DNA from 3 places in the Isoptericola sp. NPDC019571 genome. Region 2 is predicted to be linked to each of the others. Evidence: predicted binding sites of a transcription regulator. Region 2 holds the regulator's gene; each other region holds the start of a gene.
The links. The regulator LexA, encoded in region 2, represses DNA repair genes until DNA is damaged. The targets are predictions, from matches to a motif close to TCGAACANNTGTTCGA.
Positions count from the first base shown of each region.

Region 1: ruvA (Holliday junction branch migration protein RuvA) is a predicted target of LexA. The motif match lies at 5,903-5,918, and genes of this name have one in related genera.
Region 3: ACH443_RS16930 (DUF222 domain-containing protein) is a predicted target of LexA. The motif match lies at 1,282-1,297, and genes of this name have one in related genera.

Region 1 is NZ_JBIRXZ010000005.1:173,968-183,393, reverse strand. Features, by position in the region: gene ACH443_RS11055 (adenine phosphoribosyltransferase) at 1-160, opposite strand, end outside; gene secF (protein translocase subunit SecF) at 176-1,273, opposite strand; gene secD (protein translocase subunit SecD) at 1,273-3,333, opposite strand; gene yajC (preprotein translocase subunit YajC) at 3,521-3,964, opposite strand; gene ruvB (Holliday junction branch migration DNA helicase RuvB) at 4,131-5,222, opposite strand; gene ruvA (Holliday junction branch migration protein RuvA) at 5,215-5,853, opposite strand; gene ruvC (crossover junction endodeoxyribonuclease RuvC) at 6,017-6,607, opposite strand; gene ACH443_RS11020 (YebC/PmpR family DNA-binding transcriptional regulator) at 6,662-7,420, opposite strand; gene pdxT (pyridoxal 5'-phosphate synthase glutaminase subunit PdxT) at 7,428-8,072, opposite strand; gene ACH443_RS11010 (hypothetical protein) at 8,116-9,009, opposite strand; gene ACH443_RS11005 (hypothetical protein) at 9,002-9,426, opposite strand, start outside.
Region 2 is NZ_JBIRXZ010000002.1:433,063-442,488, forward strand. Features, by position in the region: gene miaA (tRNA (adenosine(37)-N6)-dimethylallyltransferase MiaA) at 1-511, shown strand, start outside; gene dapF (diaminopimelate epimerase) at 508-1,443, shown strand; gene ACH443_RS05335 (class I SAM-dependent methyltransferase) at 1,463-2,065, opposite strand; gene hflX (GTPase HflX) at 2,238-3,809, shown strand; gene ACH443_RS05345 (ATP-dependent DNA helicase) at 3,897-5,957, shown strand; gene ACH443_RS05350 (L-lactate dehydrogenase) at 5,967-6,926, shown strand; gene lexA (transcriptional repressor LexA) at 6,952-7,782, opposite strand; gene ACH443_RS05360 (LysM peptidoglycan-binding domain-containing protein) at 8,029-8,367, shown strand; gene nrdR (transcriptional regulator NrdR) at 8,480-8,965, shown strand; gene ACH443_RS05370 (DUF5302 domain-containing protein) at 9,098-9,277, shown strand; gene serA (phosphoglycerate dehydrogenase) at 9,367-9,426, opposite strand, start outside.
Region 3 is NZ_JBIRXZ010000010.1:66,279-75,704, forward strand. Features, by position in the region: gene ACH443_RS16920 (glutamate-1-semialdehyde 2,1-aminomutase) at 1-406, opposite strand, end outside; gene ACH443_RS16925 (dTDP-4-dehydrorhamnose 3,5-epimerase family protein) at 588-1,166, shown strand; gene ACH443_RS16930 (DUF222 domain-containing protein) at 1,339-2,820, shown strand; gene ACH443_RS16935 (class I SAM-dependent methyltransferase) at 2,792-3,991, opposite strand; gene ACH443_RS16940 (methyltransferase domain-containing protein) at 3,988-5,304, opposite strand; gene ACH443_RS16945 (NAD-dependent epimerase/dehydratase family protein) at 5,301-6,335, opposite strand; gene ACH443_RS16950 (glycosyltransferase) at 6,532-8,577, shown strand; gene ACH443_RS16955 (O-antigen ligase family protein) at 8,574-9,426, shown strand, end outside.

The sequences.
Region 1 (9,426 bases), on a different contig from region 2:
CGACGGGCGGGTGCGGGTAGTCCGGCACGTCGCGGATCAGCGCGCGCACCTCCGCCGCCCGCTCGGCGCCGAGCCCCCGGAGCCCGTCCAGGACGATGTCGTCCGGACGGTCGCCGGGGCGCCCGCCGCCAGGCGCGCCGAAGCCTGAGCTGTCATCCATCGCGTGGCCCCCGGCTCAGTGTCCGCGCTTGCGGCGCGGCTGGGCGCGGTTGCCCTGGTGATGGCCCGGGATCAGCTGCGCGGACCCTGTCGTGAACGCCGCGACCTCGGCGTCGTGTCCGCCCTCGGCGACCAGGCCGGCGCGCTCCGCCAGGACCGCCTTCGTGTGCGCGGCGATCTTCGGCTCGCGATCCCGCAGCGCGACGTCGAGCGGCGTCGCGAGGAAGAGCGACGACGCGGCGCCGACGGCGATACCGACGAACAGCGACAGCGACAGGTCGCGGAGCGTGCCCGCCCCCAGCAGGAACGCGCCGACGAAGAGGATGCTCGCCACCGGCAGGAGCGCCACGACCGACGTGTTGATCGAGCGCACGAGGGTCTGGTTCACGGCGAGGTTGGCGCGCTCCGCGTACGTGCTGCGGGTCTGCGTGAGTACGTCCGCCGTGTTCTCGCGGACCTTGTCGAACACGACCATCTTGTCGTAGAGCGAGAAGCCGAGGATGGTGAGGAAGCCGATGATCGTCGACGGCGTGACCTCCCAGCCGATGGCCGCGTAGACGCCGGCCGAGATGAGCAGGTCGGCGAGCATCGCGACGATCGCCGCCACGGACATCCGCCAGGCGCGGAAGTACACCGCCATGAACAGCGCCGCGGCCACCACGAACACCACGGTGCCCCACAGCGCCCGCATGGAGACGCCCGCGCCCCAGGTCGGGCCGACGAAGGACGTCGTCACCGCGGACTCGTCGACGTCGTACGCGGTGGCGAGGCCCGTGACCAGGGCGGCCTCCTGCTCCGGCGTGACCGTCTCGGTCTGCACCCGGACCGCCGAGCCGCCCACGATCGCGACGCGGGGCTCCTCGTTCGGGAGCACCTCGTGCACCGCGTCGATCGCGACCTGCTGCTCCGTGGAGCTCGCGTCGTTCACCGTGAACTCCGTGCCGCCGCGGAAGTCGATGCCGAGGGTGAGGCCCTTGATCAGGATCACGGCGATCGACGCGACGGCGAGGATGCCCACGATCGTGAACCAGCGCTTGCGGCGCTGCACGATCGGGTAGGACCGCCGGCCCGTGTACAGGTCGTTGCCCCACTGGGCGAAGTGCATGCCGGCCATCAGCGGCTCTCCTCGTTCGTGCCGGAGTGGTTCTCACCGGTCGCCGAGGGCGATCCGTCGTCCGGTCCTGCGTCCGGCTGCGGGTCCGCCTCCTCCGCGGCCGCCCGGCGCTCGGCCGCGCGCCGCTCGGCGATCGTCAGCCGGCGCCCGGAGGCGTCGGTGACGGGGGCCGCGGGGGCCTGCCGTGCACCGCTGTGCACGGGCTCGGCGACCACGCGCTCGCCCGGCGCCCCGGCGCCGGCGTCGGCGCCCTCGGAGGCGGCGCCGGCCACGGCGGGCTGCGGCATCCGCACCCGCCCGGCGCCCGCGTACCGCGGGCCGGAGCTCGCGCGCAGGCGCTCGGGCGACAGGCCCGACCACAGGTGGCCGTCCCGGAAGAACGGGATCTTGGTGATGACCTCCATCATCGGGTGCGTGAACCAGAACACGACGGCGACGTCGATGATCGTGGTCAGACCCAGGGTGAACGCGAAGCCCTGCACGCCGCCCACGGCGAGGAAGTACAGGATGATCGCGGAGATCAGGTTGACGGCCTTGGCGGCGAGCACCGTGCGCCGGGCGCGGGCCCAGCCGCGCTCGACCGCGTAGGCGAGGGTCCGCCCGTCGCGCAGCTCGTCGCGGATCCGTTCGAAGTACACGATGAACGAGTCCGCCGTGAAGCCGATGGCGACGATCAGGCCGGCGACGCCCGCGAGCGAGAGCCGATAGCCCATCCCCCAGGAGAGCAGGGCGATCGACACGTAGGTGATCACGCCCGCGACCACCAGCGACGCGACCGTCAGCAGGCCGAGCGTGCGGTACTGCAGCAGCGAGTACACGACGACGAGCGCGAGGCCGATGAGGCCGGCGATCAGGCCGTTGCGCAGCTGCTCGGAGCCGAGGGTCGCGGAGATGACCTCCTGGCTCTCGACGGTGTACTGCACCGGCAGGGCGCCGAAGCTCAGCTGGTTGGCCAGCGTGGCCGCGGAGTCGCGCGTGAACGACCCGGAGATCGTCGCCTGGCCGTTGGAGATGATCGTGCCCGGGGACAGGGACGGCGCCGAGACGACGAGCCCGTCCAGGACGATGGCGAACTGGTTGCGCGGCGCCTCGAGACCCTGCAGACGGGTCGTGGTCTCGCGGAACTCCTTCGTGCCCACGGAGTCGAAGTTGAGGAAGACGCCCCACTCGTTGGTGGTGGTGCCGTTCGCGCCGGGGACGAGGCCGGAGCTCGCCGACGAGATGTGCACGCCGTCGACCTCCATCGGGCCGAGGATGTACTTCAGCCCGTCCTGCTCGCCGCACGTCACCAGCGGCTTGTCCGGGTCGTCCCCGCCGCCGCCCTTGAGGTTGGCGGGGTCGGTGCAGTCGAGCTGCTCGAACTGCTTCTGGATCTCCGGCGTGATCTGCGCCAGGTCGCTCGGGTCGGAGGCTGCTGCCTCCTCGCCCTCCGGGGTCGCCGACGGCGACGGGTCCGCGTCGTCGCCCTCGGTCGGGGTCGCGGTGGCGGTCGGCGTGGCCGACGGGTCGACGTCCGCCGGGACGGACAGCGGCGCACCCGCGCCCTTGCCGCTCGGCGCGTCGCCGGCGGCGTCCTCAGCGGCCGCGTCGTCCTTGGCCGCGTCGTCCTTGGCGGCGTCGTCCTGCGCCGCGTCGCCGGCGTCGGCGCTGGGCGAGGCGGACGGCTCGGGGGTCGGCGTGCCCGCGGCGTACGTCAGCACCGGGCGGAAGCGCATCTGCGCCGGCTGCGAGATGAGGTCGATGGTCTCCTGCGACACCTCGCCGGGGATCCCGACGACGATGTTCTGGGAGCCCTGCGCGGTGATCTCCGCCTCGGACACGCCCGAGGAGTCGATGCGCTGACGGATGACGTTGATCGACTCGTCGATCGTCGCCGACGTCACCTGCGACCCGTCGGTGGTGTCCGCCTTCAGGATGAGCTGCGTGCCGCCCTGCAGGTCGAGCGCCAGCCCCGGGGCCCAGCTCGCGCCGTCCGGGTTGGAGTCGGACTTGGCGTCCCAGAAGACGCCGGCGCCGAGGGCGAGGAACGGCAGGACGATCGTCAGGATCGTGAAGACCACGAGGGTGCGTACCGGACGCGACCGCTTCGTGCGTGAGTTCGCCAACTTCTGTCTCTTCCCGTCTGCGCGCCGCCGCGGGGCCGGCGCGTGATGGCGCCGGCCGGGATCACCCCGACCGGCGCGTCGTCAGGCCGACGGGCGCGAGCGCCCGCCGTCCCATGTCGCTGGTGCTGTCACTTCGATGCTGTCACTTGGTGGTGCCGGCCTCGCCCTCGTCACGACGCTGCTGCTCCCGGTACTCCCGCTGCGCGGTGTCCAGGCTCGACAGGTCGTCGGGGACGTCGATGTGACCGTCGCCGGAGGTGATCGTACCGGTCGCGGAGGAGTCGCTTGTGACGTCGGTCTCGTCGGCCTCGGCCACGGGCTCCTCGACCGGCGCGTCCACGCGCTTGGCGATGGCCGCGCGCAGCCAGCGGGTCTGCGCGCCGCCGGGGCCGGTCTCGATGGTGACGGTGTCGGTCGCCTCGTCGATCTCCACGACCGTGCCGAACAGGCCCGAACCGGTCATGACCTCCTGACCCGGCTCGAGCTGCGACCGGAACTCGGCCTGCTGCTTCTGCTGCTTGCGCGTCCGCTGGCTCATGAAGAACATGAGGCCGGCGAGGACCACGAAGAGGATGATGAGTTCCACGGAGCGTCCTTGTCTGTCGCTGCCCGACGGTCGTCGACCGACTGCCGGGCGTCGGGGGCGCACCGGTCGGCACGCCGGCGCAGAGTCCTGCGCACACGGCCCCCAACGAGCACGGCACCCGTCGAGTTCCGGCCCTGGGCCGTCGGCGGCCGGGGGCGCTCCCAGTCTACTGGGGCGGCCCGGCGTCCCTGTCGGACCCGTCGAACAGGGTTCCCCCGAGCGGCGCGCCCCACGCGCCGGGCGGCGGCTCGAGCCCGAGGTGCTCCCAGGCGGCCTGCGTGGCGACCCGGCCGCGCGGCGTGCGGCCCAGGAGCCCTTCGCGGACGAGGTACGGCTCGGCCACCGTCTCCACGGTGTCCGGCTCCTCACCCACGGTCATCGCGAGCGTGCCCAGGCCCACGGGACCGCCGGCGAACCGGCGGCAGACGGCGTCGAGCACGGCACGGTCCAGCCGGTCGAGGCCGATCGGGTCGACCTCGTAGACCTCCAGCGCCGCCCGGGCCGCCCGGAGGTCGAGGCTGCCGTCCCCGCGCACCTGGGCCCAGTCGCGCACGCGGCGCAGCAGGCGGTTGGCGATGCGGGGGGTGCCGCGCGACCGGCCCGCGATCTCGTGCGCTGCGGCGTGCTGGATGTCGACGCCGAGCAGGCCGGCGGACCGGGTGATGACGCGCTCCAGCTCGGCGGCGTCGTAGAAGTCGAGGTGCCCGGTGAACCCGAAGCGGTCGCGCAGCGGGGCGGGCAGCAGGCCCGACCTCGTCGTCGCGCCGACGACGGTGAACGGCGGCAGCGCCAGCGGGATCGCGCTCGCGCCCGCCCCCTTGCCGACGACGACGTCGACGCGGAAGTCCTCCATCGCGACGTACAGGAGCTCCTCGGCGGGGCGCGCGAGGCGGTGGATCTCGTCGATGAACAGGACCTCGCCCTCCTCCAGCGAGGACAGGACGGCGGCGAGGTCGCCCGCGTGCTGGATGGCCGGCCCGCTCGTGACCCGCAGCGAGGTGCCGAGCTCGGCGGCGATGATCATCGCCAGCGTGGTCTTGCCGAGCCCGGGAGGTCCGGACAGGAGCACGTGGTCGGGCGACGCGTCGCGGGCGAGCGCGGCCTGCAGGACGAGGGAGAGCTGGTCGCGCACCACGCGCTGGCCCACGAACTCGTCGAGCTTCTTCGGGCGCAGCGCCGCCTCGGCCGCGCGCTCGACGTCGTCGGCCGAGGAGGTGACGAGCCGCTCCCCGCCGTACTCCGGGTCCGCCTCAGCCACGGCGGCCGCCCAGGGAACGCAGCGCCGCGCGCAGCGTGGCCGCGACGTCGATCGGGCTGTCGGCCGGGCGGTCGTCGCCCGCGTCCGCGAGGACCCGGTCGACGGTGTCCTGGGCGACCTTGGCGGCCCAGCCCAGGCCCACGAGCGCCTCGACCACCTGGTCGCGCGCCGGGTCTCCCGCGGCGACGGGCGGCGCGTCGGGCACGACGGCGCCGGCGGCGGCGGACGTCGGGGCGCCCAGCTTGCCGGACAGCTCGAGCACCATGCGCTGGGCGCTCTTGGGGCCGACACCGGGGATGCGGCGCAGCGCCGCGAGGTCCTCGGACGCGACGGCGCGGCGCAGGGCGTCGGGGGTCAGCACGGCGAGCATGGCGAGAGCGATCCGGGGCCCGACGCCGGACACGGACTGGGCGGTCTCGAAGACCTCCCGTTCGTCCGCCTCCGCGAAGCCGAACACCGTCATCGAGTCCTCACGGACGACCAGCGTGGTGTGCAGCTGGGCCCGCTCCCCCACCCGCAGGCCGGCGAGGGTGCCCGGGGTGGCGTGCACGAGGTACCCGACCCCGCCGACGTCGAGCACGGCCCGCTCCAGCGTCACGTGCGTGACCGTGCCGGTCAGGGAGGCGATCACCGTGGTCCTTCCGTCGAAGAGGCCGTCGAGATGTCCGTCGACACGGCCGTCGAACACCCGTACGAGGCGTCACTGTAACAACCGGCGCCGACGCCGGGGCGGGCGACACTCGACGAGCCGCACGACGAGCCGCGCGACGGCGACCGGGCGGCCCGGGTCCCGCTCAGCGCCGGGCTCGGGAGGGGGCGCCGCGGTGCGAGCCGGTGCGCGCGGTGCGCTCGGCCGCCGCCCAGGCGCGCTGGGCCGGGGTGAGCTCGTTCCGCTCGCCGCCCTGGAGCGCTCCGGACGGCCGCCACAGGTGCGTGACGGCGAGGGCGAGCGCGTCGGCGGCGTCGGCCGGCCGCGGCAGCTCGTCGAGCCCGAGGATGCGCGCGATCATGCGCTGCACCTGCTCCTTGTCGGCGCGGCCGGACCCGGTGACGGCGGCCTTCACCTCGCTCGGCGTGTGCATCGCGACCGGGACGCCGCGCCGGGCGGCCGCGACCATCGCGAGGCCGGCGACCTGCGCGGTGCCCATCACGGTGCCGCGGTTGTTCTGGGCGAAGACGCGCTCCACGGCGACGACGTCGGGCACCGTGCGCTCGAGCCACTCCTCGAGCCCCTCGGCGACGCGCAGCAGCCGAAGGTCGACGCTCAGCTCGGGCTCGCTGCGCACGACCCCGACGTCGACCATCCGGGCCTTGCGGCCCGGCAACGAGTCGACGACGCCGACCCCGCACCGGGTCAGACCCGGGTCCACCCCCAGCACGCGCACGTCGTCACCCTCTCACGCGGGCGGCCGCGGACGGCCGACCCGCGCCGGGAGCCGTCACTCCTCGTCGAGGGCCGCCATGACCTCGTCGGAGGCGTCGAAGTTCGCGTAGACGTTCTGGACGTCGTCGCTGTCCTCGAGCGCGTCGATGAGGCGCATGATCTTGCGCGCGCCCTCCACGTCGACCTCGACCTCCATGGAGGGGTGCCAGATGGAGTCGGCCGAGTCGTACTCGATGCCGGCCTCCTGGATCGCCGTGCGCACGGCGACGAGGTCGGTGGCCTCCGAGAGGACCTCGATGACGTCGCCCTCGTCGCTGACCTCCTCGGCGCCCGCGTCGAGCGCGGCGAGCATGACGTCGTCCTCCGTGACGCCCTCCGCCTTCGGCACCACGACGAGGCCCTTGCGGGAGAACAGGTAGGACACGGAGCCCGGGTCGGCCAGGTTACCGCCGTTGCGGGAGAACGCGAGGCGCACCTCGGAGGCGGCACGGTTCTTGTTGTCCGTGAGGCACTCGACGAGGACGGCGATGCCGTTCGCGCCGTAACCCTCGTACATGATCGTCTGGTAGTCGACGGCGTCGGCGCCCTCGCCGGAGCCGCGCTTGAGCGCGCGGTCGATGTTGTCGTTGGGGACCGACGACTTCTTCGCCTTCTGGATGGCGTCGAACAGCGTGGGGTTGCCGGCCGGGTCGCCGCCGCCCGTGCGCGCGGCGACCTCGATGTTCTTGATCAGCTTCGCGAAAAGCTTGCCGCGCTTGGCGTCGATCGCCGCCTTCTTGTGCTTGGTCGTGGCCCACTTGGAGTGACCTGACATGCGCTCCCTAACTCCTTCGCGATGCTTGGACGAGCCGGACGAACAACCCGTGCACGCGCGCGTCCCCCGTGATCTCCGGGTGGAACGCGGTGGCGAGCAGCCGTCCCTGACGTGCTGCGACGATCTTACCGGCGGCGGGCCCCACCGTGGAGCCGTCCGCCCAGCGGTCCGGCATGCGGGCGAGCACCTCGACGTCCGGCCCGGCCTCCTCGACCCACGGAGCGCGGATGAAGGCGGTGCGCACCGGGCGCCCGCCCGGCGCGTCCGAGACGCCCGCGACCTGCAGGTCCGCCTCGAACGAGTCCACCTGGCGGCCGAACGCGTTGCGCCGCACGACGACGTCCATCCCGCCCAGCGTGCGCTGGTCGGCGGTGCCGCCCTCGATGCGGTCCGCGAGCAGGATCATCCCCGCGCACGAGCCGAACACGGGCAACCCCTCGCCGATCAGCCGCCGCAGCGGGTCGGCGAGCTCGAACAGCCGCAGCAGCTTGTCGATCGTCGTCGACTCGCCGCCCGGCAGGACGAGCCCCTCGACCGCGTCCAGCTCGGACGGGCGGCGCACGCTCACGGCGCGCGCCCCCGCCTGCTCCAGCGCGGCCGCGTGCTCGCGGACGTCGCCCTGCAGGGCGAGGACTCCGATCGTCGTGGTCACCGGGGCAGTGTAGGGGCCCCGGGCCCGCCCGACCGGCGGCCGCTCAGGTGCACGTGCCGATCAGGCCCAGGGCTATGTTGTAGGTGCGAGTGTTCGACGGCACCGACGTCCACACGACGTTGCCCGTGAAGACCCGCTCGGCGCGCACGCGCGCCGAGGCGTTCGTCGCGACCCCCGTCACCTGATAGTTGGTGGTACCGGCCGGCACCTGCACGGTGGTGGGCGTGGCGGCGGGTCCGAAGGTGAACTGGTACCGGGTCGCGTTGGCGACCGCCGTCCAGTTGAAGGTCACGGAGACCAGACCGAGCGCGCCGCACGAGAGGGTGGGGGCGGGAACGGTCGCCGCGCTCACGGCGCCGCTCACGACCGTGCCCGTGTCGGTCCACGCCGTGCCCCCGAGCGAGGCCGCGAGCGCGACGGACACCCCGCCTGCCTGCCCCTGCACCGTCGACGGCGCCGACGCGGAGAGCGTGACTGCCACGCACAGCGCGGCCGTCCCACCCGCGGGGATGGTCGCGGAGGTGCCGTTGCCCGCGCCGCACCCCGTCCCGGTGTCGGCGGCGCCGAACGACGCGCTGGTGGTGAACGACGTGCCCAGGGTCCCGGTCCGCGTCGGCGTGGCGGTCACCGTCGTCGGCCGCGAGCCGCCGTTGCGCACCGTGACGATCTCGGACGCGCCGGAGCCCGGCACCGCGCCGGGGAGGGTGAGAGCGGGCAGGCTGACCGTGCCCCCGCGGCCCACGAGGCCGTTGCCGAGGTTCGCGACCTGCACGTCCACCGTGCCCGCAGAGATCTGGGTCGTCGGCGCCGCGGCGGTGCCCGACCCGCGCCACCAGGCCCAGGCGATCCCGCCCCCGGCGAGCACGCACACCATCGCCGCGACCACCAGGACCGCGACGCGGCGCACGGTCGCCCCGGCCCGCGTCGGCTCAGGCACGGTGGTCGCTCCCTCGCGGGCGGGCACGATTCAGCAGCACGCCGGCCACGACGGCACCCGCGGCCGCGAGCAGCACCGGCAGCGGCTGCCCACCGGTCCGTGCGAGCGCGCCCGGGCCGTCGGGGACGTCGTCGGCCTGTCGGCGCCCGCCGTCCTGCTCGCCTCCGCTGTCCGGCGGCCCGTCGCCCGCCAACGTCACGAGCACGTCCACGGGGACGGTCCCGCCCTGCGTCTCGTTCCCCGCCGCGCGGTCGAGCGACGCCTCCACCGTGACGGGCAGCACCTCCGACTCGGCGAGCAGCACCGGGGCGGACCCCGCGCCGTCGGACCACCGGCCCCCCTCCGGGCGCACCCGGACCTGCACCGCCTCTGCGAGGGCGGAGGCTCCGTGGCCGGTCACCCCGTCCCCGACCGAGA
Region 2 (9,426 bases):
CACGCGCCGGATCGTGCGTGCGCTCGAGGTCATCGAGCTCACCGGCCGCCCGTACACCGCCAACCTGCCCCGCCAGGAGCACGTCCGCCCGGCCGTGCAGATCGGGCTCGACTGCGACCGCGAGGTGCTCGACGCCCGCGTGGCGGGCCGGGTCGAGCGGATGTGGGCGGAGGGCCTCGTCGAGGAGGTGCGGTCGCTCGCCTCGGCCGAGCAGGGCGGGACGGGCGCGGGCCTGGGCACGACGGCGGCCCGCGCGGTCGGCTACGCGGAGCTGCTCGCGTGCTGGCGCGGCGAGCTCACGCTCGAGGCCGCGCGCGAGGCGATCGTCGCGAACACCCGTCGTCTGGCGCGCAAGCAGATGGGCTGGTTCGGCCGGGACCCGCGGGTGCGCTGGCTCGACGCGGGCTCGCCCGACCTGCTCGACGAGGCGCTCGCGGTGGTGCGCGCCGCCGACGCCGGGCGGCTGCCGGAGCCCGGGACGGGGCCCGTGCGCCGTAGTCTGGGCTCATGACGCTGCGCTTCACCAAGGGTCACGGCACCCAGAACGACTTCGTGCTGCTGGCCGACACGCGGGGGGACCTCGACCTGACCCCGGACCAGGTGCGGCGCCTGGCCGACCGACGCGGCGGGATCGGCGGTGACGGCGTCATCCGGCTCGCGCCGACCGCGGCCGTCGCGCGCGCCGGCGAGGCGGTCGCCGACCGTGTGCTCGCCGAGGAGCCCGCGGCCATCTGGTTCATGGACTACCGCAACGCCGACGGTTCCGTCGCCCAGATGTGCGGCAACGGCGTGCGCGTCTTCACCGCGTTCGCCGAGCAGCTCGGCCTCGCGGACCTCGAGGACGGGCAGGAGCTCGCGCTCGGCACCCGCGCCGGCGTGCGCCGGGTCCGCAAGGAGCCCGGCGGCTGGTACGCCGTGGACATGGGTCCCTGGGCGCTGCCCGGCGGGCAGGAGGCCGCGACGCGCGGCGCCGACGCCGCCGTCCTCGTGCGGGGCTGGGACGCCCCGCGCCCGGCGCTGAGCGTCGACATGGGCAATCCTCACACCGTCGTCGCCCTCGCGCGGCCGTCGGAGCTCGCCGAGGCCGACCTGACCCGCGCGCCCGAGGTCGACCCCCTGCCCCCCGAGGGCACGAACGTGGAGCTCGTCGTGCCCCTCGCCGAGACGGTGGACCCCGACGGGCGGGCGGTCGGGCACGTGCGGATGCGCGTGCACGAGCGCGGGGTGGGGGAGACGCAGTCCTGCGGCACGGGGGCGTGCGCCGCGGCGCTCGCGGTGCGCGCGTGGGCCGTGGCTGGCGCCGACGGCCCCGTGCCGGACATCTGGGAGGTCGAGGTGCCCGGCGGGCTCGTCCGGGTGCGGCTGCTCGACGGCGGGCACGTGGAGCTCGCCGGCCCGGCGGAGCTGGTGTTCAGCGGCGAGACGGAGCTCGGGGAGCTCTGAGCAACGGCGGCGTCGCGGGTCAGTCGACGCGGAGCACGCGGAAGCCCTTGGACGACGACGCCCGCTCGACGCCGCGGCCCAGCTCGGCCTCGATCCAGCGCGCCAGCGAGTCGGATCCCAGGTTCTTCTGCACCACGAGCCACGCCGCGGCGTCCGGGGACAGCCTGGGGAGCCAGGCGCGCAGCAGGTCGTGCAGCACGGCCTTGCCGACGCGGATGGGGGGGTTCGACCAGATCGCGGCGAACCGCACGCCGTCCGGCACGTCCTCGGCGCGCACGGCGCGGACGTTCTCCAGCCCGAGGCGCGCCGCGGTCGAGCGGAGCAGGTCGAGCGCACGCTCGTTGACGTCCACCGCCCAGACGGTCGCCCCGGGGGACGCGAGCGCCATCGTGAGGGCGAGGGGTCCCCAGCCGCAGCCGAGGTCGAGCAGGTCGCCGGAGGCGGGCGGGGCGGGCACCTCGCGCAGCAGCACGCGCGTCCCCTTGTCGACGCCGCCGGGGGAGAAGACGCCGGAGGCGACGTCCACCTCGACCTCCCGGCCGGCGAGCTCGACGACGGCGCGACGGCGCTCGGCGGCGGAGGCCGGCTGCGCGGTGAAGTAGTGGTCGGGCTGCTCGCTCACCCCGCGATCCTAGGTCCCGGGCGTCGCCTCCGGCGTCGTCTCCGGCGCCCGACCCGCAGAACTGCCGGACGGGCCCGCGCGGGAAAAACTCTCCACCGGGACTGTCTCGCGTGGGACCCTTGTTGTACTCGTACGGCGGCCGGACCGCCGACCCCGACCCGAGAGGCACACCTTGACCCACCCGACCAACCCCGAGACCCCGCAGGCCGACGAGACCGCCGGGGCCTCCGGCGCCGAGACCTCGGCGGACGCGCGCCGCGAGGCCGAGCGCGACGCCCAGGCGATCGCGCAGGACGTCGTCGCCCGGGTGCTCGCACGGGCCGGGACGGCGCGGTCCGAGGGCGCCACGGTGCACACCGCCCACGACGGCGACCAGCTCGACCTCGAGGAGCGCATCTCGCTCCGCCGCGTCGCGGGGCTCTCCACCGAGCTCGAGGACGTCACCGAGGTCGAGTACCGCCAGCTCCGCCTGGAGCGCGTGGTGCTCGTCGGCCTGTACTCCGGCGGCGAGGCCGCGGCCCGCGAGGCGGAGGTCTCGCTGCGCGAGCTCGCCGCGCTCGCCGAGACCGCGGGCTCGCAGGTGCTCGACGGGCTGCTGCAGCGTCGTCAGAAGCCCGACCCGGGCACGTACCTCGGGTCCGGCAAGGCGGCCGAGCTCGCCGACGTCGTCGCGTCCGTCGGCGCCGACACCGTGGTGGCCGACACCGAGCTGGCCCCGTCGCAGCGCCGCGCGCTGGAGGACATCGTCAAGGTCAAGGTGGTCGACCGCACCGCGCTGATCCTCGACATCTTCGCCCAGCACGCCAAGTCGCGGGAGGGCAAGGCCCAGGTCGAGCTCGCCCAGCTCGAGTACCTCCTGCCGCGCCTTCGCGGCTGGGGCGACTCGATGTCCCGCCAGGCCGGTGGCCAGGTGGGCGGCCAGGGCGCCGGCATGGGATCCCGCGGCCCCGGCGAGACGAAGATCGAGCTGGACCGGCGCCGGATCCGCAACCGGATGGCCAAGCTGCGCCGCGAGATCGCCGCCATGGCGCCCGGGCGCGAGACCAAGCGTCTGGACCGCAAGCGGCACGGCGTGCCGAACGTGGCGATCGCCGGCTACACCAACGCCGGGAAGTCGTCGCTGCTCAACGCGCTCACCGACGCGGGCGTCCTCGTCGAGAACGCCCTGTTCGCGACGCTGGACCCGACCGTCCGCAGGGCCCGCACGGAGGACGGCCGGCCGTACACCTTCACGGACACCGTCGGGTTCGTGCGGCACCTGCCGCACCAGCTCGTCGAGGCGTTCCGGTCCACGCTCGAGGAGGTGGGCGACGCCGCGCTGCTGCTGCACGTGGTCGACGCCTCCCATCCGGACCCCGAGGGCCAGATCGCCGCGGTGCGCGAGGTGCTCGCCGAGATCCCGGGGATCGCGGACGTGCCCGAGGTCGTCGTGCTCAACAAGGCCGACGTCGCCGACCCGGCCGTCGTCGGCCGGGTGCAGCGTCGCGAGCGGCGCAGCGTCGTCGTGTCCGCGCACTCCGGCGAGGGCATGGCCGAGCTGCGGGAGCTCATCGCGGCCGAGCTGCCCCAGCCGCACGTCGAGATCGACCTGGTCGTCCCGTACTCACGCGGCGACCTGGTCCACCGCGTGCACGAGGCCGGCGGGTCGGTCGCCGAGGAGCACCTGGCCGAGGGCACCCGCCTGCGGGGTCGCGTGGACGAGGCTCTCGCGGCCGAGCTCAAGGCCGCCGCCGTCGGGGGCTGACCGCCCGCCGTGGTCGCCGCCCACCGGTCGTCGACCCGACTGTGGGCGGCGCCCCGGACGGTCAGCGGGGCGCCCTAGGATCGACGGGTGACCTCCGCCGACGCCCCCGACGCCCCCCAGCTCCTCGACCTGGCGGTGGGGGCCCTCGGCGGCGGACGGCGGGAGGGTCAGCGCCGCATGGCGGAGGCGGTGGCCGAGGCCGTCGACGAGGGCCGGCACCTGCTGGTGCAGGCGGGCACCGGGACGGGCAAGTCGCTCGCGTACCTCGTCCCGGCGGTGCGGCACGCGGTCGTCGACGGCAGGCGCGTCATCGTCTCCACCGCGACCCTGGCGCTGCAGCGCCAGGTGGTCACGCGCGACCTGCCGCTGGTCGCCGAGACGGTGGGGCCGAAGCTGCCCCGCCCTCCCAAGGTCGCGCTGCTCAAGGGCTGGCACAACTACCTGTGCAAGCACAAGGTGACCGGGGGCTACCCGGTCGAGGGCGCGACGCTCTTCGACCTCCCGGCCGACCCCGGCCCCGGCGAGGGCGCGGCCGCCGAGCAGCACCCGGCGCCGCCCGGCCCCCGCGGACGCGGCGGGCGCGCCGACGACACCGCGACGCTGGCCGACCACGTGCGCCGGCTGCACGCCTGGGCCGACGAGACCGACACGGGCGACCGGGACGACCTCGTGCCCGGGGTCCCCGACAAGGCCTGGCGCCAGGTGTCCGTCACCGCGCTGGAGTGCCTGGGGCAGCGTTGCCCGCTCCTGGCGGAGTGCTTCCCCGAGCGGGCGCGCGCGGCGGCCCGGGACGCGGACGTCGTCGTCACCAACCACGCGATGCTCGGCATCGCCGTCTCGGGGAACCCGGGCGTGCTGCCCGAGCACGACGCCGTCGTCGTCGACGAGGCGCACGAGCTCGCCGAGCGCGTGACGGCGGCAGCCACCGTCGACCTCTCCCTGACGGTGGTGGAGCACGCCGCACGCCTCGCGCGTCGGCACGGCGGCACCGAGACCGAGGCGCTCGACGCCGCGTCGCAGCGCCTGGGCAACCTGCTCGCCACGGCGCCCGCGGAGCGGTTCCCCCTCGGCCTCCCCGACGACCTGCGCGCCGCGGTGGGCGCCGTGCGCGACGCGGCGCGCGAGCTTCTCACCCGGCTCAAGCCCCAGGGCGCGGGGAAGGGGCAGGAGGCGCCGGACGCCGGCACGAAGATGGCGCAGTCCGCCGTCCTGCAGCTCTTCGAGGTCGCCGAGAGGATGGCGGCGGAGGACACGACGGCGGACGTGCTGTGGTGCTCGCGCCCGCCGGAGAACGCGCCGTGGGCGGGCGACGGCGTGACGCGGCTGCATGCCGCGCCGCTCGCGGTGGCGGGGCTGATCCGCACGCACCTGCTGGGCGAGGCGACCGGCGTGTTCACCTCGGCGACGCTCACCCTCGGCGGCACCTTCGACCCGGTCGCGCGGTCGCTCGGCCTGGCGGGCTCGGGGGGCTCCGACGAGACCGCGGACTGGGCGGGGCTCGACGTCGGCAGCCCGTTCGACTACCCGCGCCAGGGGATCCTGTACGTGGCGCGGCACCTGCCGGCGCCCGGACGTGAGCCGACGACCGATGCCCAGCTCGACGAGATCGCCGGGCTGATCGAGGCCGCTGGGGGGAGGACGCTCGGGCTGTTCTCCTCCCGCCGGGCGGCGACGGCCGCCGCGGAGGCGATGCGCGAGCGGCTGGACGTCCCCGTGCTGTGCCAGGGCGACGACCAGCTCCCGACCCTCGTGAAGGCGTTCGCCGACGATCCCGCGACCTGCCTCTTCGGCACCCTCTCGCTGTGGCAGGGCGTCGACGTCCCGGGCCCGAACTGCCAGCTGGTGCTCGTGGACAGGATCCCGTTCCCGCGCCCGGACGACCCGGTGAAGGCGGCGCGGGCCCGGTCGGTGGAGCAGGCGGGCGGCAACGGGTTCATGCAGGTCTCAGCCACGCACGCTGCGCTGCTCCTCGCGCAGGGCGCCGGCCGGCTCGTGCGCACGGGCGAGGATCGCGGCGTCGTGGCCGTGCTCGACCCGCGCCTCGCGACCGCCCGCTACGGGTCCTTCCTCACCCGCTCCATGCCCGACTTCTGGCCGACCACGGACGGGGAACTCGTCCGCGCTGCGCTCCGGCGCCTCGACACCTAGCGTGGGGCCGTGGACGAGACACGCAGGACGACCAAGCTCGCGATCGTCGGAGCGGGCGCGGTGGGCTCCACCCTCGCGTACGCGGCGCTGGCCCGGGGCGCGGCCCGGTCCGTCGCCCTCCTGGACGTCAACCGCGCGAAGGTCGAGGCCGAGGTGCTCGACCTCCGGCACGGGGGCATGTTCATCCCTCAGGCCGAGATCGACGGCTCGGACGACGTGGAGGTCTGCCGCGGCGCCGACATCGTCGCGGTGACGGCGGGGGCCAAGCAGAAGCCCGGACAGAGCCGCCTCGACCTGGCCGAGGCGACGGTCGGCCTCACGCGGTCCATCCTGCCGGGCCTCCTCGAGGTGGCCCCGGACGCCGTGTTCCTCATGGTCACCAACCCGGTCGACGTCGTCACCTACGCCGCGCAGGAGATCAGCGGCCTGCCCCGGGGGCGGGTGTTCGGCAGCGGGACCGTCCTCGACTCGTCGCGGCTGCGCGACGCGCTGGCCCGCCACTGCGGGGTGGCGGTCGGGAACGTGCACGCGAACATCGCGGGCGAGCACGGCGACTCGGAGATCGTGCTGTGGAGCTCCGCGACGATCGCCGGCGTGCCCCTCCTGGACTGGCGGCCGTTCCGGGGGCACCCGCCCCTGGACGAGGCTGCCCGGCGGCGCATCGCGACCGACGTCGTGGAGTCCGCCTACCGCGTCATCGCCGGCAAGGGGGCCACCAACTACGCGGTAGGCCTGGCGGCCACCCGGATCATCGAGGCGGTGCTCAACGACGAGCACCGCGTGATGAACGTGTCCTCGCGCCTGGACGACTTCTACGGCATCAGCGACGTCTGCCTGTCGGTACCGTCGCTCGTCGGCCGCCGGGGCGTGGCAGAGACGATCGACACCCCGCTGTCGGACGACGAGGTCGCCGGGCTGCGCGCGTCGGCCGAGAGCATGCGGGCCGTGCAGCAGCGCCTCGGGTTCTGACGGCCCGGGGCCGCACCGGCGGTGCTCAGAGGCTGCGGAGCACCGCCACGACCCGGCCGAGCACCTGCGCCTCGTCGCCCGGGATGGGGGAGTAGGCGGCGTTCTGCGGCAGCAGCCAGGTGTGCCCGTCGGCCTGCTTGAAGGTCTTGACCGTGGCCTCGCCGTCGATCATCGCGGCGACGACCTCGCCGTTCTCGGCGACGGGCTGGCTGCGCACGACCACCCAGTCGCCGTCGCAGATCGCGGCGTCGACCATCGAGTCGCCCGCGACCTTGAGCAGGAACAGGTCGCCGTCGCCGACGACCTGCCGCGGGAGCGGGAAGACGTCCTCGACGACCTGCTCCGCGAGGATGGGGCCTCCGGCGGCGATCCTGCCGACCAGCGGGACGTAGGACGGGGCCTGGGCCGGCTGCGCGTCGGACGCGGCGAGCGACCCTGCCACGTACCCCGGGGCGGGGTCTGCCTCGGGCGCCGACCTGTCGATGGCGGGCGCCTCGGGGTCGACGACCTCGATCGCGCGCGGCCGGTTGGGGTCGCGGCGCAGGTAGCCCTTGCGCTCGAGCGTGGTGAGCTGGTGCTTGACCGAGGACGGGCTCGCCAGGCCCACGGCCTCGCCGATCTCGCGCATGGTCGGCGGGTAGCCGCGTGCCTCGACGGAGCTGCGGATGGTCTCGAGCACGCGCCGCTGGCGGGGCGTGAGGCGGTCGGACGACGGCGAGAGCTCGCTCACCGACGCCAGCGCGGTCGTCGAGGCGCCGGCCGTCGTCGTGGCCGCGCCGTCGAGGGTCTCGTCCTGGGCAGCCCATGGCGTCGCCGTCGTCGTGGACGCCGGGGCCTGGTCCCGTCCGCTGGTCATCGCGTTCTCCGTCCTGCAGGGCGCGGCCCGTGGGCGGGCCGATGAAATCCGACAAACCTTCCATCGCGCTGTCGGCCACTCTAAGCCAGTTCCGGCCCGACATCAAACATCTGTTCGATCGGGCCTCGACCGTGTCGCCGGGACGTGGTACACCTAGTACAGCAGTTCGACGTACAGGTGTTCGACGAACAGACGTTCGACGAAGCGGCCGCCTCGGGCGGCACCGCGTGGACCGGAGGCAGGACGATGCAGAACGCACTCAGCACCAGCGACGCGCACGGTTTCCTCGGGCTCGGAGGGCTCCGGCTCACCCGCAGGGGCCGGGTGGTGGTCGCGGCCCTCGTGCTCCTCGTGCTCGTGGGAGCGGGCCTGTTCGGCCAGCGCGCCGTCGCCGAGTCGCCGGGCACGGGCGTCGAGGTCCGGCTCCAGACGGTGGCGCCCGGCGACACCCTCTGGCAGTACGCGCAGCAGGTGCGTGACACGGGCGAGGACCTGCGCGACGTGGTCGCCGAGCTCCGCGACCTCAACGGGCTGACGTCGGCGGAGCTCCAGACCGGGCAGGTCGTGGTGCTCCCGCTGGACTGACCACGAGGATCGGCCCCCGCCGCGGGGGATCCTGCTTGCGCGGACGGTCGCCCGCCGCTTACCTTGTCGGGCAGCCGGGCGCCGGTCCGGAGCCGAGCGCAGGAGACCAGCGATGCACTGCCCGTTCTGCCGCCACGCGGACTCGCGAGTCGTCGACTCGCGCACCTCCGACGACGGCTCGTCCATCCGTCGCCGGCGTCAGTGCCCCGCGTGCCAGCGCCGGTTCACCACGATCGAGACGGCCAGCCTGTCGGTGGCCAAGCGCTCCGGGGTGACCGAGCCGTTCAGCCGGGACAAGGTGGTAGCGGGTGTGCGCAAGGCCTGCCAGGGCCGGCCGGTGAGCGCCGACGACCTCGCCGTCCTCGCGCAAAAGGTCGAGGAGACCCTGCGCGCCTCCGGCCGGCCGGAGATCGAGGCGAACGAGGTCGGCCTGGCGATCCTCGGGCCGCTGCGCGAGCTGGACGAGGTCGCCTATCTGCGCTTCGCCAGCGTCTACCAGTCGTTCGAGTCCCTCGAGGACTTCGAGTCGGCGATCACCTCGCTGCGGGCGGAGCGGGACGAGCGCGCCACCGCCGGGAGCGGAAACACGACCGCCTGACGCCCGGGTCGCCCGGTCCGGGCGAAATGCCCTGGCGCCGGGTGACGGCCCGGGGCATGCTGGACGGCACCAGGTGCTGCGTGGCCCCGCCGCGCGAGCACACCCACCCCGACGGACGACGAGGTGACCGCGATGACGGACGACTCCAGGGCGAAGCCCTCCGAGGACACGAAGGCGCGCTTCCGGGAGGCGCTGGAGAAGAAGAACGCCGCCAGCCACCCGACCGCCGGCAAGGACGGCAACACCGGCCAGGTGCACGGCTCGGAGACGACCGGGCCCGTGCAGAAGATGTTCCGCCGCAAGTCGGGCTGAGCACCGACCGACGCGCGAAGGGCGGCCCCGGGGAACCGGGGCCGCCCTTCGCGCGTGCGGCGCGGGCGCCGTGCGGTGCCGGGTGGGTGTCAGCCGGCGGCGGGCCCCGGCGGGAACTCGGGCCGCTCGAACGCGTCGCGGATGCGGAG
Region 3 (9,426 bases), on a different contig from region 2:
TCACCATGTCGGCGCCCGGCACCTGCGCGCAGAACGCCTCGGCCGCCTCCAGCTCCCACCGGCTGGGCCGGGAGAAGCTCACGCCGTCCGCGATCGCCGACGTCACGGCGTCCACCACGGGCCGGAAGCCGTGGCCGAGCGTGACGCTGCGCAGGCCCATCCCGTACTCGACGTACTCGTTGCCGTCCACGTCCCACACGTGCGCGCCCGCGCCCCGCGCCAGCACAGGGGCCATGCGCTCCGGGTACTGGTCCGCGCCGCGCGCGTACGTGTGCGCGCCCCCGGGCACGAGACGGTGCAGCCGGGCCTGCGCGGCCGTCGACCGGTCGAAGGACCGGGCGGGGTCCGCGGGCTGCGACGGGTCGGGATGCGTCGCGTGCTGCGTCAGCTGCGTCAGCTGCGTCATGGTGCCCCCGGGTGCGGTCGGGAGGTGGGTCGTGAAGTCTGGTGGGGCCGGCAGGGGGCCGGTCCCGCCGCCAGTCTGCGGCGCGGCACGGCACGGATGAAGGGCCCGCAGGGCTTTTCATCCGGCGCCCGCACCGACTTCACCCGACCGCTCCCCGGACCCTCTCCGTACCGTGTGGAGCATGCAGGTGCTGCCCACGACCCTCGACGGCGTGCTGATCCTCGCCCCCACCCCGCACCGGGACGAGCGCGGGCTGTTCATGCGCACGTTCGACACCGCCACCGCGGCGCACGCAGGCCTCGACCCGGCGGCGTTCGTGCAGGACAGCCAGTCCCGCTCGCGGCGCGGCGTCGTGCGGGGGCTGCACGGTCGGGTGGGCGGCGGCGAGGCCAAGCTGGTGCGGGTGGCGCACGGTGCCGTGCACGACGTCGTCGTCGACGCCCGCCCGGGCTCCCCGACGTTCGGGCGCTGGGAGGCGTTCCGGCTCGACGACGTCGACTTCCACGTCCTGTACGTGCCGCGCGGCTGCCTGCACGGACACCAGACGCTCACCGACACCGCGGACGTCTGCTACCGCATCGACGCGGAGCACGACCCGTCCGAGGACGTCGCGGTGCACCACCTCGACCCCGACCTCGGGGTGCGGTGGCCGCTGCCCGTCTCGCTCGTCAGCGACCGCGACGCCGCCGCGGGGCCGTGGGTGGCGCTCGTCCAGCAGCTCGGCGGGGCGGCGTCGGGGCCCGGCGCGGACGTGCTGTAGCCCGACGCCGACGAGGTCGTCCCAGGACGGCCGACGGCGTCGCGCCGCGTCGAGCCTGCCGTTCCCCCTGGGGACGAGCTGCTTCTCCACAGATCTCGTCGACTCCCTGGTCGATTCGAACGTGCGTTCGATAGCGTCCTTCGTGTCATGGCGCGCCGACCGAGGAGGGACGATGCCCGCCACCACTGCCCCTGCACCCGTGCCGCCCACCGGCCCGGACCCGGCGAGCGGCACGGTGTCACGGCTGCTCGACGCCCTGGCCGCCCTCGAGGGCGGGGTCGCCGCGCTCGCGGGGGCCGGCGAGGAGATCGGCCTGCACGACGTCGGCCGGGACGTCCTCGAGCAGGCGTCGGCCCGGCTCCGGAGAGTCGGCTCCCGGGTGGACGCCGCGCGGTGGCGGGTGCTGCCCGCGCTGGAGGCGGACGGCCGGTGGTCGCTCGACGGGTCGCGCACCTTCGCGCACTGGCTCGCCCGTGCCGAGAACGTCGGGCTGCCCACCGCGCGCCGCGACGTCCGCACGGCCCACGCCCTGCGCGACGTCCTCCCGGCGACCGGTGCCGCCGCGCTCGCCGGCCGGCTCGGCGCCGACCACCTGCGCGCCATCGTCGACGTCGCCCCGACCTCCGAGGCCCGCCGAGACGCGCTCCTCGCTCCCGCGCCGACCGCGAGCGAGACGAACCGCACGACGGACAGCGGGACGACGGACGACGAGAACCCGGAAGCGCCGGACGCCGGCCTCGCCGCGCCGACCGGCGAGGAGCACCTGCTCGCCACCGGCTCCTGGTACACGCCCGCGCAGTTCCGCCGGCTCGTCAAGCGGTTCGCGTACGTGACGGACCCGGAGTCGGACGAGCGGGGCTACGCGCACGCCCGCGAGAAAGAGTTCGTCGACCTGTCGCCCACGTGGGACGGCTACCACCTCGCCGGGTTCCTCACCGAGGAGCACGGCCAGGCGCTGCGCGCCGCCCTCGACGCCGTCGCCGGCCGGCCCGCCGCCGGGGAGACCCGCACGCCCGCGCAGCGACGCGCCCAGGCGCTCGCCGACCTCGCGCGCGTCGCCCTCGACTCCGGGACCGTGGGGTCGGGCGCCGCCGTGCGCCCGCACCTGACCGTCACCATCTCCCTGACCGAGCTCCGTCGCCTGCTCGCTGCCGGTCACGGTCGCGCCACCGAGCTCGGCCCTCCCGTCGCGGGATGGGCCGAGTCGCTGGGAGTCGACCCCGCCGAGTTCGTGGACGGCCGCGGCCCGCTGCCCCCGTCCCTCCTCCGCCGCATCGTGTGCGACAGCGAGGTGACACGGGTGGTCCTCGGCCCGGAGTCGCAGGTGCTCGACGTCGGGCGTGCCCGGCGCACCGTCACCGGCCAGCTGCAACGCGCCGTCGTCGCCCGGGACCGGCGGTGCACCTGGCCCGGCTGCGACGAGCCACCTGCACGCTGCGAGGTCCACCACGCCGTGGCCCACTGGGCGGACGGCGGCAGCACGTCCGTCGACAACTCCGCCCTGCTGTGCTGGCACCATCACGACCGCGTCGACGCGCTCGGCATCACCATGCGTCGCGACGGCGGCACGTGGCACTTCACCGACCGTCACGGTCGCCCGGCGGCTCAGGCGCCGGGCGTCCCGCTCATCGCTGACCGCCGCGGTCCCGGCTGAGCGGCTCGACCTCGACGGGCTCGGGCTCGGCGATCACCCAGCGACCCCCGAGCGCCTCCACCTCGGGGTGCGCGAACCGCACCTCGTCGAGGAGGTCGGGCACCAGCAGCAGCACCTTGTCGGGGCGGATCTCGGCAAGGATGTCGGGCCCGAGCACGGGCACCCGCGGCCCGGGGCCGCCCGGCATGGACCTGCCCCGCTTCGCGGGCGACGCGTCCACCACGGCGAGGACGTCGTCCGCGGTGACGCCGGCGAGTGCGAACAACGCGACCGCGCGCGACGCGGCGCCGTAGGCGACCACCTTCCCTTCGCTCGCGTCGAGCCAGTCGCGGAGGGCCGCGGCCGACGCGGCCACCTGCCGTTGGAGCGCCGCCACGGCCGCCGGCTGCGTGATCCCCGCCGCGGCCTCGGCCGCCAGCTCGGTGGCGACGAGGTCGCCCGCGGCGCGGGCGTGCCGACCGGCGGGCTGCGAGCCCTCCCGCGCCAGCGCGAGCAGCCGCGTCCCGCCGTACAGCGGATAGCGCCACAGCCCGACCGGGACGAGCCCGGTGCTGCGCGCCATCTCCACGAGCACCGTGAGCGAGTAGTACGCGAAGTGCCCGTGCCGCAGCGCGTTCCAGGTGCCGTCGCGCAGGATCACGGACAGCGGGTGCACGTGCAGCGCGAGGACGCCGTCGGGGGCGAGGGAGTCGAGCCGCAGGTCCCAGGCCGCGCGCTGGTCCGCCTCGTGCATGATCCCGAGCGAGTCGACGACGAGGTCCGCGGCGAGCCCGGGCACCGTGCCGGGGCCGTCGAGCAGCACGGCGTCCGGCACGATCTCCTGCACCCGCGCCAGCCAGGAGCCCCCGTGCGGGGAGCGTATCTCCCCCACCCACGTGCCGGGGCCCAGCAGCCCGCCCCCGACGAGGTCGGCCACTCCCGCCCGCGCCTGCGCGACAAGTGCGGCAGGCTCCACTCCGAGCGGCTCCTCGGGACCTGTCGGGTCCTCCTCGAGCTGGGCCAGTCGGCACCGGTCGCACATCACCATGCGCAACGGGTGCACGGGGTCAGGAGCGGGTGCCTCCGGCTCGGGGAACAGGTCGGCGGCAGGCTGGGAGCCCAGGTCGAGCACCACGGTGGCGCGGTCCGACTGGCACCACCGGCAGCGCCAGCCCGGCACGACGGCGCTCACGTGCCCGGCTCGAAGACCTCGAGGCGCGGCAGGAACGTCACCAGCCGGCCTCCCCAGTCGGCGACGTGCGCGAGCTGGGCCGAGATCTCCCGCCGCAGGTTCCACGGCATGACGACGACGTAGTCGGGCCGGGCCGCGTCGAGCGCCTCGGGCGCGTGGATGGGGAGGTGCATGCCCGGCGTGAACCGGCCGTGCTTGTACGGGTTGCGGTCGACGGCGAACTCGATCAGGTCGGGGCGTACGCCGCAGTGGTTGAGCAACGTGTTCCCCTTGCCGGGCGCCCCGTACGCCACCACGCGCCTGCCCTCGCGGCGGGCGGTGAGCAGGAAGCGCAGCACGTCGTCGCGCACGGCGGCGACCTGCTCGGCGAAGCCGGCGTGACCTTCCACGGTGTGCAGGCCGGCGGCGGCCTCTGCGGCGAGCACGCGCGCCACGGCGGCGGACGGCGCGGGCCCACCGCCGGCTGGTGCGCCGTCGGGCGTCGGCACGGACCACGTGCGCAGCGAGCCGCCGTGGCTGGGCAGCTCGTCCACGTCCACCACGGTGAGCCCGGCGGCGGCCAGCACCCGCTGCGTCGTGAGCAGCGACAGGTAGCTGTAGTGCTCGTGGTAGATCGTGTCGTACTCGTTGCCCTCGACGAGGCGCAGCAGGTGCGGGATCTCGATCGACACCCGCCCGTCGTCGGCGACGAGCTGCCGCAGCCCGCGCGAGAAGTCGACGATGTCCGGCACGTGCGCGAAGACGTTGTTGGCCACGACGAGGTCGGCAGGGCCGTGCTCGGCGCGCACGCGCCGGCCCGTCTCCTCGCCCAGGAACTCCACCACCGTGGGCACGCCCCGCTCGACCGCGGCCGCGGCCACGTTGCCCGACGGCTCGACGCCGAGGCAGCGGATCCCCCGGTCGACGACGTGCTGCAGCAGGTAGCCGTCGTTGCTCGCGACCTCGACGACGAACGACCGCTCGGGGGCGAGCCCGAGCCTGTCCACCGCGTCGTCGACGTACCGCCGCGCGTGCTCCACCCACGACGCGGAGTAGGACGAGAAGTAGGCGTAGTCGTCGAAGATGTCCTCCGCCGGCACGTAGGCGGGCAGCTGCACCAGCAGGCACTGCTCGCACACCCGCACGTGCAGCGGGTAGAAGACCTCCGGGCCGTCGACCTGCTCGGCGGTGGGGTAGGTCTCGCACGGCGGCGACATCCCGAGGTCCACGAAAGTACGGGTCAGGGGTGCGCCGCACAGTCGGCACGACGGCGCGGGCACCGCGGACCCCTCGGGCGCGCCGGCGGCGTGCCGCGCCGCGGACACGGCGGTCATGCCGGCACCGCCGTGGTGCGCAGGTTCTCCAGGTCGAGAGCGCCGCTGGCGGCGAGCTCGCTCACCCGGTGCAGGCGCACGAAGCGCGGGCCCTCGAAGTCGTCGGCGGTGAGGCCGAACCGGTGGACGTCCTGCCAGATCTGCCGGATCCCGTCGCGCACCGTCCAGCGGGGCGCGGCGGCCGGGAGCTCGGTGCGGATGCGCGTGAAGTCGACCCGGTAGTTGCGGGTGTCGGCCCCCGCCCCCGCGGCAAAGGTCACGGGGGCGCCGGTGACCTCGCTGACCTGCTCGGCGACGGTGCGGATCTGGACGACGTCCTCGTCGCGGCCCACGTTGAACGCCCGGTCGTGCACCACCTCGCGGGGGGCCTCGAGCCCGGCGAGGAACGCCCGCGCGATGTCCTCGACGTGCACGAGGGGCCGCCACGGTGAGCCGTCCGACTGCAGCCGCACCTCGCCGCGCGTGTACGCGGTGCCGGTGAGGTTGTTGACCACGATGTCGGCCCGCAGCCGCGGTGACGAGCCGTACGCGGTCGCGTTGCGCAGGAACGTGGGCGAGAAGTCGTCGTCGGCGAGCGCGGAGAGACCGCGCTCGGCCTGGATCTTCGACTCCCCGTACGGGGTGACGGGGTGGAACTCGGCGCCCTCGTCGACGGGCTCGTCCCCCGCCGCCCCGTACAGGGAGCACGACGACGAGAACAGGAACCGCGTCACCCCGGCCGCCTTGGCCGCCCGCGCCATCCGCACGGCGCCGTCCGTGTTGACGGAGAACGTGGCCTGCGGGTTGAGGTGCCCGAGCGGGTCGTTGGAGATGGCCGCCAGGTGCACCACCGCGTCGAAGCCGGCGAGGTCCTCGGGCCGCGCGTCCCGGACGTCGCCGGTGCGCTGCTCGTACCCCGTCACCGGAGGGCCGAAGTCGCAGCCGTCGTACCAGCCGGCGTCGAGGCCGACCACCTCGTGGCCTGCCGCCTGCAGGAACGGCACCAGCACCGCACCCACGTATCCGCGGTCACCATCGACGAGCACTCGCATGATCCGTCCCCCGTCGTCGTCCGGCCGGTCCCGCGGGCAGGGAGTCCCGCGAGCCGGTGGCTTCACCGCCGCCTCGACGCTAACCAGCGACCTCCTCCCACCGTGAGGGTTGCCCGGGGTGAAAAGCCTCGTCACCCGGGTGATTCCGCCCCCGGGACGTTCCGCGCCCGCACCCCGGCGGCGAGGATCGGGAGCCATGAAGGTCCTGCGCATCTCCCACAGCGCGGTGGTCGACGCCTGGCGCGGCCGCGAGGTCGAGCTGCGCCGGCGCGGCGACCACGTCCGCGTCGTCACGGCCGCCGTCTGGGACGAGGGCGGCCGCGACGTGCGCCCCACGCCCTCGCCGGACGAGGAGCTCGAGACCGCGCGCACGTTCGGCCGGCACCCCGCCCTGTTCCTCTACGACCCGCGGGCCCTGTGGCGGGTGCTCGGCGAGCGGTGGGACGTCCTCGACATCCACGAGGAGCCCGTGGCGCTCGCGACCGCGGAGATCCTGGGCGTCCGCGCCGCGCGACGGCTCGTGGACGCGGCGCGCGGGCGCCGCTCCCGCCCCGCGCCCTACCTCCTCTACTCCGCGCAGAACCTCCTCAAGCGGTACCCGTGGCCGTTCCGGGCGCTCGAGGCGGCCGCGCTGCGCGGCGCCGCCGCCGTCGTCACCTGCAACCACGACGCCGCCCGCATCGTGCGCTACAAGGGCGCCCGGGGACTGGTCGAGCGGATCCCGCTCGGGCTCGACACGACCGTGTTCTCTCCCGCCGACGACGCAGAGCTGGGGACGCAGCCGGCCGGGCCGCGCACTCCGGGACGGGTGCGCGTCGGGTACGCCGGGCGCCTCACCGCCCAGAAGGGGGTGGACGTGCTCCTCGCGGCTGTCGCCCGGGACGAGGCGCTGGACCTCGTGGTGGCGGGCGCCGGTCCGGAGGAGGCGCGGCTGCGGCGGGTCGCCGCCCGGTTGGGCGACCGCGTCGACTTCCTCGGCCCGCTCGACACCGACGACCTCCCCGCCTTCTACCGCGGGCTGGACGTCCTGGTCGTGCCGTCGAGGCACGCCCCGGGCCTGGCCGAGCAGTTCGGCCGCGTGGTGGTCGAGGCGATGGCGTGCGGCACCCCGGTCGTGGCGACCCGTGTCGGCTCCGTGCCGGACCTCGTCGCCGGCGCCGGTGTCCTCGTGGCACCGGACGAACCCGAGGCCCTGCTGGACGGCATCCGGCAGGCGACCCACCCGCGGACCGCGCGCACGCTGCGCCTGGCCGGGCTCGACCGTGCACGCGAGTGCTCGTGGCCCGAGGTCGCCCGTCGGTACCGCGCGGTCTACGAAGCGGCCCTCGGCGCGCCGGCACGCGACCACGGTTCCGCCGCGCACGACGGCGCAGCACGTCGGCCGTCCCCCCGTGTCGAGGTGGTGGTCGTCGCCTACGGCCACCCCGACCTGCTGCGCTCCGCGCTCGAGCCTCTGGCGGGAGCCTTCCCGATCACCGTGGTCGACAACTCGTCCGACCCGCGGCACCGCGCGCTCGCCCAGGTCTTCGGCGCCGCCTACCACGACCCCGGGCGCAACCTCGGGTTCGCGGCGGCCGTCAACGTGGCGCTCGCGCACCGGCAGGACCCCGGAGCGGACGTGTTCCTCCTCAACCCCGACGCCGTCGTCGGGCCCGAGACCGTCGCCACGCTCCACGAGGCCCTGCACGGGGACCCCGGGCTGGCGAGCGTCGGCCCCGCGCAGGTCGACGGTGCGGGCCGGCCGGGACGCGTCGTCTGGCCGTTCCCCTCTCCGGCGCGGGCATGGCTGGAGGCCGCCGGTCTCGGCCGGCTCCGGCTGCCGCGCGAGCGCACCTTCGTCATCGGCTCCGCGCTGCTGATCCGCGCGGCCGCGCTGCGCGGCGTCGGCGGGCTCGACGAGCGGTTCTTCCTCTACGCCGAGGAGACCGACTGGGCGTACCGGGCCGACCGGCAGGGCTGGCGGCACGCCCTCGTGCCCACCACCGAGGTCGTGCACGAGGGCGCGGGCACGGGTGGTGACGTCCGGGTCCGCGAGCTGCACTTCCACGCGTCGCAGGAGCGCTACCTGCGCAAGCACTACGGTGCGGCCGGCTGGACCGCCGCCCGTGCCGGTCTCGTCGCGGGCGCGGTGCTGCGGTCCGCCGCGCTCCGCGGGCCTCGCCGGGAGCACGCCCAGCGGCGTCTGCGCGCGTACCTCGGCGGGCCCGCGTCGCTGGAGGACCGCGAAGCGGTGCCGTCGTGAGCGCCGGCGGGCCCGGCGCCCACCACCTGCGCCCTCGGACGGGCGGGGGGCCGCGGACGGGCACGCAGACGGGCATCGCGTCGAGCCTGCGGTCGACGACGCGCGTCGCGACGTGGGCGGCGGTCCTCGGCGTCGTCGTCCTCGCGGCGACCTACGTGCTCGCCCACGACCTCACCCTCGGGGTGGCCGTGACGTCCGTCGCGGTGCTGGCCTGCGTGATGCTCTACGACCCCTCGCTGGTCCCCGTGATCGCGATGCCCACGTTCGTCGTGGCCGAGCGGGTGGGCGGGGACGCCCTGAACATGTCGCTGGGCGACGTGACCCTGTTCGCGACGTTCTGGGTCGCCGTCCTCTTCTCGCCGCGCCCGTTCACGCCTGCGCTGCGGTCCATGCTCTGGCTGTCGGCGGTGTACCAGCTCGCGACGCTCTTCGCCGTCGTCGCCACCCCCTTCGCCCAGAACTCGATCGAGTGGTTCCACGCGTGGCTGCTGGTGGGTGGGGCGCTGGTCGTGGGCTGGGCGGTGGGCCGGTCCGGGCACGCGACGCTCGGACTGACGCTCCTGACCGTGTTCGTGCTCGCGATCGCGCTCGACGCCTGTGCGACCGCGGCCGTGCAGCTCGCGCAGGGCGACGTGTCGCCGGTCTACCCGAGCTGGCCGTTCGAGCTGCACAAGAACCTCGCGGGTCCGATCTTCGCCTCGGTCGCCCTGCTCGTCTTCGTGCGCCAGTCGTGGCTGCGGTGGCCGGCCTGGTTCCGGGTCCCGGCCTTCTACCTGCTGGTGCTCGCGCTCATGGCCGTGCAGTCACGCCAGGCGATCGTCGGCCTGGGCGTCGGCCTCATCGTCCTCG